Regions from separate parts of the Streptomyces sp. NPDC090119 genome, predicted to be linked through region 3. Evidence: riboswitches for the same ligand, from Rfam matches in the RefSeq annotation. Region 3 holds a riboswitch; each other region holds the start of a gene.
What was found. A riboswitch is a leader RNA that binds a small molecule or an ion and turns the genes downstream of it on or off. The one in region 3 is predicted to bind cyclic di-AMP.
Positions count from the first base shown of each region.

Region 1: another riboswitch for cyclic di-AMP. It lies ahead of ACIPPM_RS17260 (transglycosylase SLT domain-containing protein); the one in region 3 lies ahead of ACIPPM_RS00480 (M23 family metallopeptidase).
Region 2: another riboswitch for cyclic di-AMP. It lies ahead of ACIPPM_RS26750 (transglycosylase family protein); the one in region 3 lies ahead of ACIPPM_RS00480 (M23 family metallopeptidase).

Region 1 is NZ_JBIVDK010000003.1:962,058-966,281, forward strand. Features, by position in the region: gene ACIPPM_RS17250 (outer membrane lipoprotein carrier protein LolA) at 1-394, opposite strand, end outside; gene ACIPPM_RS17255 (polyprenyl synthetase family protein) at 623-1,633, opposite strand; cyclic di-AMP (ydaO/yuaA leader) riboswitch at 2,182-2,417, shown strand; gene ACIPPM_RS17260 (transglycosylase SLT domain-containing protein) at 2,421-2,903, shown strand; gene ACIPPM_RS17265 (HAD family hydrolase) at 2,975-3,802, opposite strand; gene ACIPPM_RS17270 (NAD(P)-binding domain-containing protein) at 3,868-4,224, opposite strand, start outside.
Region 2 is NZ_JBIVDK010000006.1:454,663-458,886, reverse strand. Features, by position in the region: gene eno (phosphopyruvate hydratase) at 1-685, opposite strand, end outside; gene ACIPPM_RS26750 (transglycosylase family protein) at 991-1,692, opposite strand; cyclic di-AMP (ydaO/yuaA leader) riboswitch at 1,697-1,875, opposite strand; gene ACIPPM_RS26745 (transglycosylase family protein) at 2,078-3,124, opposite strand; gene ACIPPM_RS26740 (cytochrome P450) at 3,248-4,224, opposite strand, start outside.
Region 3 is NZ_JBIVDK010000001.1:113,804-118,027, reverse strand. Features, by position in the region: gene ACIPPM_RS00490 (HPr family phosphocarrier protein) at 1-115, shown strand, start outside; gene ACIPPM_RS00485 (GntR family transcriptional regulator) at 290-973, opposite strand; gene ACIPPM_RS00480 (M23 family metallopeptidase) at 1,157-1,900, opposite strand; cyclic di-AMP (ydaO/yuaA leader) riboswitch at 1,914-2,066, opposite strand; gene ACIPPM_RS00475 (M16 family metallopeptidase) at 2,298-3,686, opposite strand; gene ACIPPM_RS00470 (M16 family metallopeptidase) at 3,683-4,224, opposite strand, start outside.

The DNA of each region.
Region 1 (4,224 bases), on a different contig from region 3:
GGCCGTCGGCGGCCACCCGCAGGGTGTGGGTGCCGGAGGTCAGCTCGGTGAGCTTGGTCCGCGGGTCGGCGGAGGAACCGTCGCCGTCCTGGCCGGAGCCCATGGTGCCCTGGAGGCTGCCGAGGTCGGGCAGGCCGAGGTCGGTGCTGACCTTGACGGTGCCGGACATCCGCTGGACGTCGGACTTGGCGATCTTCTCGACGAGCTGCTGCGCGGTGATCTTCGGCAGGTCCGGGTCGCCGGAGGCGGCGAGCGCCGGGACCAGTCCGATGGTGGCGGCCGCGACACCCACCACCGCGACGGGCACGACGTACCGGGCGGCCTTGCGGCGGCCGGTACGCGGGTCCTCGTCGGGGCCGGTGCCGGTCACGTGGTCGGATTCGTACGGTGCCATGTCTGCCTTACCTCCGTCGTCGGCGGCGGCTGCGCTCTATGGGTTCCACCTGAGCCGCCATTCTCACCCGGATCGGTGAGGAGTGGTGGTTTCCCTGGTTCCCATCACACCAACTCGGCAGTCCTACGGCGTCAGCCCACGGAGCCAACTCGGCGTACACCTGCGGTATGACGTACGCACCGGGCGCCCGCACCGACCCGTAGGGGTCGCACGAGCGCCCATGGAGTGCTAGCCCGCCCGGTGCACCACGGCGTCGCACAGCTCGATCAGCGCCGACTTGGCGGTGCAGTCCTTCAGCGGGGCGAGGGCCGCGCGGGCCTCCTCCGCGTACCGCACCGCGTCACGGCGGGCCTGGTCCAGCGCGGGGTGGGCGCGCAGCGCGGTGAGCGCCTCGGCGAGCCGGGCGTCGTCGGTGAGGTCGGAGTCCAGCAGCTCGCACAGCGCGAGGTCGGCGGGGTCGCCGAGCCGGGCGGCGCGCTCGCGCAGCCGCAGCACGGGCAGCGTCGGGACGCCCTCGCGCAGGTCGGTGCCGGGGGTCTTGCCGGACTCGTCGGAGTCGGAGGCGATGTCCAGCACGTCGTCGGCGAGCTGGAAGGCGACACCGAGGCGCTCGCCGTACTGGGTGAGCACGTCGATGACGCTCTCGTCGGCGCCGGACATCATGGCGCCGAACCGGCAGGACACGGCGACCAAGGAGCCGGTCTTGCCGGAGAGCACGTCGAGGTAGTGCTCGACGGGGTCGCGGCCGTCCTGGGGACCCGCGGTCTCCAGTATCTGGCCGGTGACGAGGCGCTCGAAGGCGAGGGCCTGGACGCGGACGGCCTCGGGGCCGAGATCGGCGAGTATCTGCGTGGCGCGGGCGAAGAGGAAGTCACCGGTGAGCACCGCGACGGAGTTGCCCCAGCGGGTGTTGGCGCTGTCCACGCCGCGCCGCACGGCCGCCTCGTCCATGACGTCGTCGTGGTAGAGCGTGGCCAGGTGGGTCAGCTCGACGACGACGGCGGAGGGCACGATGCGCGGGGCGTGCCGGTCGCCGAACTGGGCGGACAGCAGCACGAGCAGCGGACGGAACCGCTTGCCCCCGGCCCGCACCAGATGCTGGGCGGAGCCGGTGATGAAGGGGACCTCGCTCTTGGTGGCCTCTAGCAGGCCCGCCTCGACAGCCGCCAGTCCGGCCTGGACATCGGCTTCCAGTGCCTGGTCCCGCACGCTCAGCCCGAACGGCCCGACGACGGTCACGAGGTTCTCCTGTCTGCTGGTGTCTGCTGGCGACTTCACGGCTTGTCGATAGGTCGCTGCCATCAGTCAAGTCAGCGTATCCGGTCCTCTTTGGATCACCGATCGCACCCACCGGTCCAGCTCACGAGGTATCGGTTTTCGTCCGTCATGTCCTGGATGGGCGGACAAGAGTCGATATGAGGGGAGTCGGTCGGACGATCCGGCACTCCGAGGTGCATGCCGGTCCAACGAACGGGAGTGCCCCAGAGGTTCCGCTCCCGGGGGACCGACACTCCCTAAAACCCACAGACGGCCCAAATCCACATAATCCCCCATGTCTGATTTTGCGTATTTTGCGATTCCGTGAGTTGGCTCACGCGGGCCACCCCCTCGCACCTACCCCCACGAACCCGCCTCTCACCCCCTTCTTACCGTGCCCGGTACGGAAGTTGGGGATTGGCGACCGCAAAGGATCAAGTGGGCCATTTGGGACAGATCAAGGTCAACTAGTACTTCGGGTGAATCCGGTACTTGTTCCGGACATGTGCGGTCGCATACGTTCCCGCCCTGTCAGGCGAACGCCGAATCCTGCCGCGCCTGACACACCCACTCACGAACTCATTCGTACGGCAGGAGCGGGGGACCCAGGTAAGCCGCCGGACCGGTGCGACCCATGTCGCGCCGGAACGGCTCGGGGTGAAGCCGAAATCGTCCCCGGTGTCCGACGGGCACCGGGGACGACGCGGCCGGGCACCTCCCCGCCCGAACCCGACAGCTCACCTCGCAGGCGACGGAGAGGAACTTCGACATGTCTGCTGTTGCTCAGCCGCGCCGTGCCCGCACCAAGCGCATCGTCCGCACGCTCGCCGTCACCGGTACCGGTGCCGCGATGTTCGCGCTCCCCCTCATCGGCGCCACCAGCGCCTCCGCCGCCCCGGCCGCCAAGCCCGCCGCCGCCTCCGCCGTGTACCCGAACAACCTCGACGGCTGGATCCGCCAGTCCCTGGCGATCATGGCCGAGAAGGGCATCCCGGGCACCTACAACGGCATCCACCGCAACGTGATGCGCGAGTCCTCGGGCAACCCGCTGGCCATCAACAACTGGGACATCAACGCCATCAAGGGCACCCCGTCCAAGGGCCTGCTCCAGGTGATCGACCCCACCTTCGCCACCTACCACGTGGCCGGCACCTCCTTCGACCCGTACAACCCGGTCGCCAACATCACCGCCGCCTGCAACTACGCGTTCCACCGCTACGGCTCGATCGACAACGTCAACGGCCCGTACTAGAAGGACCGGCCGCACGGCCTTCGCACCGCGCCCCCGTCGCACGCCTCGCGCGTACGGCGGGGGCCTCGGCGTCAGGGGGCGTAGAGCCGCTCCAGGACGACGGCCACCCCGTCGTCCTCGTTGGAGAGGGTGACCTCGTCGGCCACCGCCTTCAGCTCCGGGTGGGCGCCCGCCATGGCGACGCCGTGCGCCGCCCACTGGAACATCGGGATGTCGTTCGGCATGTCACCGAAGGCCACCGTGTCCCGGCGGGCGAGGCCCAGGTGCTCGGCGGCCAGCGCGAGACCGGTCGCCTTGGTGATCCCGCACGGCTGCAGCTCGACCGTGCCGGGGCCCGACATGGTGACCGTGGCCAGCGAGCCGACGACCGCGCGGGCCGTGGCCGCCAGTTCGTCGTCGGACAGGCCGGGGTGGCGCAGCAGCACCTTGCTGATCGGCGCGCGCCACAGCTCCGCGCGCCGCTCCACCCGTACGGCGGGCAGGGTCGGGTGCGGCATCCGGTAGCCGGGCTCGATCAGGGTGAGCCCGTCCACGCCGTCCTGGTCGACGGCCGCGTGCACCTGGCCCACCTCCGCCTCGATCTTGCCGAGCGCGGTCTCGGCCAGCTCCCGGTCGAGCTGGACCGACCACAGCAGGGTGCCGGTGGCGTCGTCGTAGACCTGGGCGCCCTGCGCGCACACCGCGAGCCCCGCACCGCCGAGCGCGGCCAGCAGGGGGCGTACGCGGGGCGCGGGACGGCCCGTGACCACCAGGTGCCGGGCACCGGCGCGGGCCGCCCCCGCGAGCGCGGCGAGCGACCTGGCGGAGACCGTGTCGTCGCCGCGCAGCAGCGTCCCGTCCAGGTCGGTGGCGATGAGCGCGGGACGGGAGAGCGGGGCGGGAAGGAGGGGTGCGGCCATGATCAGAGAATACGGACCGCGGGTCCCCCCGACTCACCCCGCGCGCACCGGAGTTGACGTCCCGCTCAGCTCCGCGCGCCGTGTGCCGCCGCCAGGTGCTTCGCCAGTCGCGGGGAGGCGAATTCCGTACCGCACACGAAGCGCATCACCGGCCCGTACGACGCCGCCGCGGGCAGTCCGGTGAAGTACAGGCCGGGCAGCGAGGAGACGTAGCCGGGGCCGAGGCGCGGGGCGCCCCGGGTGGCCGCGAGGCCGGTGCGCAGGCCGGGGCCGAGGAAGTCCAGCGCGCCCAGGTCGACCCGATAGCCGGTGGCCGCGATGACGTGGTCGGCGGTGAGCCGGTCGGTGCGCCCGCCGTGGGTACGCACGGTCAGCACCGGCGCGCCGTCCACCGCCTCGGCGGACACCACCCGCGCCACCTC
Region 2 (4,224 bases), on a different contig from region 3:
CTTCCTTGATGGCCTCGATGATGAGGTCGAGGGCCTCACGGTTGGAGCCGAGGTTCGGGGCGAAGCCGCCCTCGTCGCCGAGGCCGGTGGCGAGGCCCTTGTTCTTCAGGACCTTCTTGAGGGTGTGGTAGACCTCGGCGCCCCAGCGGACGGCCTCGGAGAAGGACTCCGCGCCGATCGGCGCGATCATGAACTCCTGGATGTCCACGTTGGAGTCGGCGTGCGAGCCGCCGTTCAGGATGTTCATCATCGGCACCGGGAGCAGGTGCGCGTTGGGGCCGCCCAGGTAGCGGAACAGCGGCAGGTCGCTGGCCTCGGAGGCGGCGTGGGCGACGGCGAGGGAGACGCCGAGGATGGCGTTGGCGCCGAGCGAGCCCTTGTTGTCGGTGGCGTCCAGGTCGAACATGGCCTGGTCGATCAGGCGCTGCTCGGTGGCGTCGTAGCCGACCAGCTCCGGGCCGATCTGCTCGATGACGGCGAGGACGGCCTTCTCGACACCCTTGCCCTGGTAGCGGTTCGGGTCACCGTCACGCAGCTCGATGGCCTCGAAGGCACCGGTGGAGGCGCCGGACGGGACGGCGGCACGACCCGTGCTGCCGTCGTCGAGGCCGACCTCGACCTCGACCGTGGGGTTGCCTCGGGAGTCCAGGATTTCCCGAGCTACGACGACGTCGATGGACGGCACGAGCATCTCCTTCGTGGATGTGACGCGATGAGTGCGGGGCGCGCCGGATGGCATGCCTTGCGTCTAGAGCCTAACCGTCCCAGGGGTGCCGGCCATCGACCGACCGCCTCGCGGACGGGGTGGTGCAGGGAGACGGTACCCATTGTTCACGCCCGGAACAAAGGGTTCTGGGCAACAGGCGGGCCGGGGGCGGAACGCGCACCGCCCCGGCGCGCGGGGGAAGCACGCCGGGGCGGGGGTCCGTGGAAGGACCGGAAGCTCAGGGGCCGATCGGGCTGGGGGCCGGCCCCGTGAGCGGGTCGCGGTTACTTCAGGTGCAGCATCTGGCCGGGGAAGATGAAGTCGGCCTTCTCGACGATGTCCTTGTTCAGGTCGTACAGCTTCTTCCAGCCGCCGTCGACCTTGTGCTTCGTGGCGATGGAGCTGAGCGTGTCGCCCTTGACCACCTTGTACTCGCCATCGCCCTTCTTGACCTTGTCACCGGTCGGGGTGGTGACGGTCTTGCTCGCGTCCGGGCGCTCGGTGGAGCGGGACGCGGCCTGGTCGTCGGAGGTGCGGTCGGAGGTGTCGGCCGCGGCCTTGTCCTCCGTCTTGGTGTCCGTGGAGGGCGCCGGGGCCGCCGAGCCGCTGTACGGCGTGCTGGACAGGCCCGTGCCGCAGACCGGCCAGGCGCCCTTGCCCTGGGCGGAGAGCACCTTCTCGGCGACGGTGATCTGCTGTTCCTTGCTCGCCTTGTCGGCGGTGGCGGCGTACTGCGTACCGCCGTACGCGGCCCACGTGGAGGCGGAGAACTGCAGACCGCCGTAGTACCCGTTGCCGGTGTTGATGGACCAGTTGCCGCCCGACTCGCACTGGGCGACGGCGTCCCACTCGGAGCCGGTGGCGGCGGACGCGCTGCCCGAAGCCATCACCGGGCCCGCGACGGCCGCACCGGCGACACCGGCGAGCGCGAGGACACGGACGGTCTTGGACGGGCGACGGTGCTTGCCCTTGCTGGAGAACAGCATGGATCGATCCCCTCACCGACGCCTGCGAGGTGAGCTGTCGGGTTCGGGCCGGTTGAGTTGCCCGGCCACCCCTCCCTGGTACTTCCGGAAGGCGTGGCTCCACCCCAAGCCCGTCCCGGCGTCAATCACCGGTTCGGGCACCTACCTTGGGTCCCCCGCTCCTGCCTACGGCGCTTGACGCGACGATTGTCCCCGACGGCCGCTGGCAGGATTCGGCGTTGCGGCCACGGGTGCTCGTGGTGACGAGCGATCACGACCGTAGACACGCCTCGCGGCGAATTTCAAAAACGATCAGGTCTTCTGAGAGTCATCCCACACTTTCGCCAAATAGGACATATAAGAGGATAGCGGGGCGTCAAATGCCGCCATGCGCTGCCTGTTCGCCCTATTCGCCCGGCACCTTGAGGGTCTGGCCCGGATCGACATGGTTCGGGTCGGAGCCGATGGCCTGCTTGTTCGCGGCGTACAGGGCCTCCCAGCCGCCCGGCACATCAAGGGAGTCGGCGATGGAGCCGAGCGTGTCACCGTCGCGGACGGTGTAGCCGCTCGGGGAGGTGGTGGCGTGGCGGCCCGTGACCGCCGCGTGCTGACCTTCCGTCACGCTCTCGTCGGCGGTGTCGCCCCGGTGACGGCCGCCGCCGAGGTCGCCGGTGTCGACGAGGCTCCAGGAGCCGCCGGTCTCCCACGAGTCGTCCGACTCCTTGGCGGCAGGGGCACTGGAGGCCGAACCGCCGCCCTGGTAGCCGCCGTCGGAGGCGGCGGGCGCGGAGCCGCCGGAGCGGGAGGTGTCGGTGTCCTTGCCGGAGTGACCGGAACCGGCCGTCTCGTCGGCGCTCGCGGACGGCTTGCCGGTCTCCTTGGCGGAGGAGTCGGAGGAGCCGGAGGAATCAGAGGAGTCGGACGACGGGGACGAATCACCCAGTCCGGACGAATCCGAACCATCGGACGAAGCGCCCGCGTCGGGAGCCTCGCTCGACTGACCGGCACCGCTGTCCGAGCCGCCCTGGTCCGCGGACGGGGACTCGCTGACGCCCGTGTCGACGTCCACCGAGGCGGAGTCGGAGGTCAGTCCGGCGAGCAGGGCGCAGGTGGCCCAGTGGGTGGTGCCCTGATCGGCGAGGATCTTCTCGGCGACCGAGATCTGCTGCGAACGGCTGGCCTGGTCGGCGCTGGCCGCGTACTGCGTGCCGCCGTACTTGTCCCAGTCGTCCTGGGACATCTGGAGACCGCCGTAGTAGCCGTTGCCGGTGTCGGCGCTCCAGGAGCCGCCGCTCTCGCACTCGGCGACCTTGTCCCAGGTGGTGCCGTCGGCCGCGTTCGCGCTCGCCGCCCCGAGGAGCGGGATGGCGATGGCGGACGTGGTCACGCCGGCCGCGACGAGGAGCGCCGGAGCCTGGCGGGGTCGACGGTGCCTACCGTTCCCGGAGAGCATGCGGTTGCCTTTCGTGCGACAGCGGTACGGCGTGGCAACTGATGCTCGGCGCCACACTGATGGGTGAACGTAGCGTCAGACGTTCACTTGTCACAAGTTCATGCCGCACAGATCACGTGAAGATCACATAGTTGAACGTCCGTCATGTGTGCTTTCACGACTGGGACCAACCGGTGTGAACTCCACCGGCAGCGTGCGCAGTCCACGCATGATCAGGCCGCCGCGCCAACGGAGTTCGGCCGGATCGGCCGCCAGCCGCAGATCGGGGAGCCGGGTGAGCAGGGTGGCCAGCGCGGTCTGGCCCTCCAGACGGGCGAGCGGGGCGCCCACGCAGTAGTGGATGCCGTGCCCGTACCCCAGGTGCTGGTTGTCTCGGCGGCCGAGGTCCAGCACGTCCGGGTCGGCGAACCGCTCCGGGTCGCGGTCCGCCGCCGCGAGGACCACCAGCACCGGGTCCCCGGCCGCGATGTCCTGGCCGCCGATGGTGAGCGGCTCGGTGGCATAACGCCAGGTCGCCAGCTCCACCGGGCCGTCGTAGCGGAGCAGTTCCTCCACTCCGGTCTGGAGCAGTCCGGTCTCCCCGGCCGCCAGCGACAGTTCGAGCCTGCGGCGCTCCTCGGGGTGGGTGAGCAGGGCGTAGGTGCCGTTGCCGATGAGGTTGACGGTGGTCTCGAAGCCCGCGAAGAGCAGGATGAAGGCCATGGCGGCGGCCTCGTTCTCGGTGAGGTGCTCGCCGTGGTCGGAGGCCCGGATGAGTGCCGAGATCAGGTCCTCGCCGGGCGCGGGCTCGGCGGGGAGCGCCTGGCGCTTGCGGTGGATGAGGTCCGCGAGATAGCCACGCATCTTCTTCACCGAACGCGCCACCCCGCCCCGGGGTCCGCCGCCGTGCCGGATCATCATGCCCGCCCAGTCCCGGAAGTCGTCCTGGTCCTCGCGCGGGACGCCGAGCAGGTCGCAGATGGCGTAGATGGGGAGCGGGAAGGCGAACTCGTGGATGAGGTCGGCCGAGCCCTGCTCGGCGAACCGGTCGATGAGGTCGTCCGTCAGCTCCTGCACCCGGCCCGCGAACTCGGCGACCCGGCGTGGGGTGAACGCCTTGC
Region 3 (4,224 bases):
CCAGGGTGGCGAGGAGATCGTCCTCGCCTCCGACGCCGACGGCGCGGACATCGCGCTGGACCGGCTGGCCAAGCTGGTCGCCGAGGGCCTGGACGAGCTGCCCGAGACGGTCTGACCGACCTTCGGCGGAAGCCGCGTCGCTCCTTTCGGGGCGGCGCGGCTTCTGTGTTTCCGCACGGGCCGATTCCGGCACCCGGAAAAGCGCGCCATCGGTAATTGACGGCACGCCGGAAAAAGGCAGCACAATTGCCCGGCACGCGAATATCCCTCTTTGTATACAGCGCCCGTGTTAATTCCGGAGTCCCCCTGTGTTTACAACGTGTTGCGTGTGCCGGGCGCGGTCACCGGCGGCGGTGCGCGGCCGGTGCGCGAGGGTCGCGCGCTCGGTGTGCAGGGCCATGGCCGCCCGCGCCCGCTCGCCGTCGCCGCGCGCCACCGCGTCCACGATCGCGCCGTGCTCCGCCCAGGTCTCCGGCGGGCTGGCCGGGCCGTCCACGGCGTACATCCAGGCGATCTTGTGGCGGAGCTGGGTGAGCGCCGAGGTCAGGGCGTGGCTGCCGCACGCCTGGGCGAGCGTCTCGTGGAACCAGCCGTCCAGCGCGCGCAGGTCGTCGCTGTTGCCGAGCCGCGCCCGCTCCTGACCCAGTCTGACCAGGCCGCGCAGCACCTTCAGATGGGCCTCGGTGCGCCGCTGGGCGGCCCGCGCGGCGCCGAGCGGCTCCAGCAGCAGCCGCATCTCCAGCAGGTCGGCGGCCTCCTGCTCGGTGGGCTCGGCCACGCAGGCGCCCGCGTGCCGCCGGGTCACGACGAAGCCCTCGGCCTCCAGGGTGCGCAGCGCCTCGCGGACGGGGACGCGGGAGACGCCGTAGCGGCGGGCGAGGACCTCTTCGGTGAGCCGGGCGCCGCGCTCGTGGGCCCCGGCGACGATGTCGTCCCGGATCGCCGTGCACACCGAGTGCGCCGGAATACGCATGACCCACCTCCGCCTTAATGCCCGTGAAACGCCGGTGACGGCGTCTGTTCCGTGACTCTATGGCAATGCGCGAGGATTTCCGATGGCGGACCGGAATCCATGGCTATTTTTTGGACAGCGCACGGAGGAAAGCGGGCAGCGAAAAGCCCCGGCCGGGTGGGCCGGGGCTTTCACGGGAGAGGGTCAGACGTGCACGCCGTGCTTGCGGAGGTAGGCGACGGGGTCGATGTCGGACCCGTAGTCGGGGCCGGTGCGCGCCTCGAAGTGCAGATGCGGGCCGGTGACGTTGCCGGTGGCGCCGGACAGGGCGATCTGCTGGCCCGGGACGACCCGCTGGCCCGCGCTGACGCCGATGGACGACAGGTGGCCGTACTGGGTGTACATGCCGTCGGCCATCTTGATCACGATCTCGTTGCCGTACGCGCCGCCCCAGCCGGTGGAGACCACGGTCCCGGCACCGGCCGCGTGGACCGTGGTGCCGCTGGCGGCGTGGAAGTCGATGCCGGTGTGCGAACCGGACGACCACAGGGAGCTGGAGGACTGGTAGGCGGTGGAGACGTAGGAGCCGGTGATCGGCATGACGAAGGAGTTGAGGCGCTCGCGCGCGGCGTCGCGGGCGGCGCGCTCCTTGGCCTCGCGGGCCCGCTCGGCGGCGGCGCGCTCCGCGGCCTCCTCGGCGGCCTTGCGCTCGGCGGCCGCCCGCTGGGCGGTGGCCTGCGCGGCGATCTCGTCGGCGAGGGTGTCGCTGACGGCGATGACGGGGGTGAGGCCGGTGTTCTCGACGGAGTTGTCCGCGGCGAGTGCCGGAGAGGCCGCGAGGGTGCCGACGACACCGGTGGTGAGGGCCGCCACACCGGCCGCGGCCGCGGTGGTGCGCTTGACCCGACCGGGCTTGCGGTGCTTCCCGGAGGCGCACATGAACGCCATGAGCGTGGGTGGTCCTTTCCTTCCCTCTCGCCTACCGGGTTAGCTGACGGGTTCGGAGCAGGAAGGTCTCCTACGGCCGCCCTCGCTCACACGCGGGCGCCCGATTCACCCCAGGGACTGAGTGGGTCCCCGGCTCCCCCAAGGGGGGACTCGGCGATGGCTGTCCGGTGCCGCGGGCGCGGCGCACTGCCTGACGAACAACCCGGAAGAAGCTAAAGGGGACAGGAGCGGATCTTCAAACGGGTCCGGACTTTTGTAGCGCATCCCACACGCCAGAGGGGTAACCTCCGCCCCAATCCGGACATTTGGTGACCCCTGTTCGACGCGACTCCCGAACACAGTTGTGGGCCCCGACGACTCATGCGTCATCAGGGCCCACACACGCGCGTGCTCTCGGCTACTCGGCCGAGACCACCTTCACCTCGCCGATGCCGAGCGCCTCGACGGGCTCCTTGATCTGGGCGGCGTCGCCGACCAGGACCGTGACCAGCCGGTCGGCCGGGAAGGCGTTCACCACGGCGGCCGTGGCCTCCACGGTGCCGGTGGCGGCGAGCGTGCGGTACAGCTCCGCCTGGAAGTCGTCCGGCAGATGCTGCTCGACCTGGTCCGCGAGGGTGCCCGCGACGGCGGCGGCCGTCTCGTACTTCAGCGGGGCCACGCCGACGAGGTTCTGCACGGCCACGTCCCGCTCGGCGTCCGTCAGCCCCTCGGCGGCCAGCGTGTGCAGCACCGTCCACAGGTCCGCGAGGGCGGGGCCGGTGTTCGGGGTGTCCACGGAACCGCTGATGGCGAGCATCGAGGCGCCGGTGCCGTCCGGGGCGGAGCGCAGCACCTGGCCGAAGGAGCGCACGCCGTAGGTGTAGCCCTTCTCCTCGCGCAGGACGCGGTCCAGGCGGGAGGTGAGGGTGCCGCCGAGGCAGTAGGTGCCGAGCACCTGGGCGGGCCACACGCGGTCGTGCCGGTCGGAGCCGATCCGGCCGATGAGCAGCTGGGTCTGCACGGCGCCGGGCCGGTCCACGATGACCACGCGGCCGGTGTCGTCGGCGGTCACCGGCGGCACCGGGCGGGCCTGGCCGGGGGTGCCGGTCCAGGCGCCCAGGGTGTCGGCGAGCAGCGCGTCGAGGTCGATGCCGTCGAGGTCGCCGACGACCACCGCGGTGGCGGTGGCGGGGCGCACATGGCGGTCGTAGAAGGCGCGGACGGCGCCCGCGTCGATCTTCTCGACGGTCTCCTCGGTGCCCTGGCGCGGCCGGGACATGCGCGCGGAGGACGGGAACAGCTCCTTGGAGAGCTCCTTCGCGGCCCGCCGGGCCGGGCTGGCCAGCTCGTGCGGGATCTCGTCCAGGCGGTTGCGGACCAGGCGCTCGATCTCGCTCTCCGCGAAGGCGGGGGCGCGCAGGGCGTCCGCGAGCAGGGTGAGGCCCTTCTCCAGGCGGGAGGCGGGCACCTCCAGGCTGATCCGGACGCCGGGGTGGTCGGCGTGCGCGTCCAGCGTGGCGCCCGCGCGCTCCAGTTCGGCGGCGAACTCCTCGGCGGAGTCCTTGTCGGTGCCCTCGGAGAAGGCGCGCGCCATGAGGGTGGCGACACCGTCGAGACCGGCCGGTTCGGCGTCCAGGGGGGCGTCGAGCAGTACCTCGACGGCCACGACCTGCTGGCCGGGGCGGTGGCAGCGCAGCACGGTCAGGCCGTTGTCCAGGGTGGAGCGCTCGGGCGCCGGGAACGCCCACGGCTTGGCCTCTCCGGCCTGCGGCTGGGGGTGGAACTCCATGGGGGCGAGCTCGGTCACTTGGCCGTCTCCTCGTCGTCGTTGCCGGCCTCTACGGTGGCCTCGTGCTCCGGGTCGTCGGGCAGGTCGGTGTCCTCGACCGCCTCCGGGGACTTCGGCTCGTAGACGAGCACGGCGCGGTTGTCCGGGCGCAGGCGGGCCTTGGCGACCTCGCGGACCTCCTCCGGGGTCACCTCCAGCACCCGCTGGACGGCGGACAGGGCGAGCTGCGGGTCGCCGAACAGGACGGCGTACCGGCACAGTTCGTCGGCGCGGCCCGCGACCGTGCCGAGCCGGTCCAGCCACTCGCGCTCCAACTGGGCCTGGGCGCGCTCCATCTCCTCCGGGGTCGGGCCCTCCTCGGCGAAGCGGGCCAGCTCCTCGTCGATGGCGGCCTCGATGACCGGCACCTCGACGTCGCCGGAGGTCTTCACGTCCAGCCAGCCGAGCGAGGGCGCGCCGGACAGCCGGAGCAGCCCGAACCCGGCGGCGACGGCCGTACGGTCGCGGCGCACCAGGCGGTTGTAGAGGCGGGAGGACTCGCCGCCGCCGAGGACGG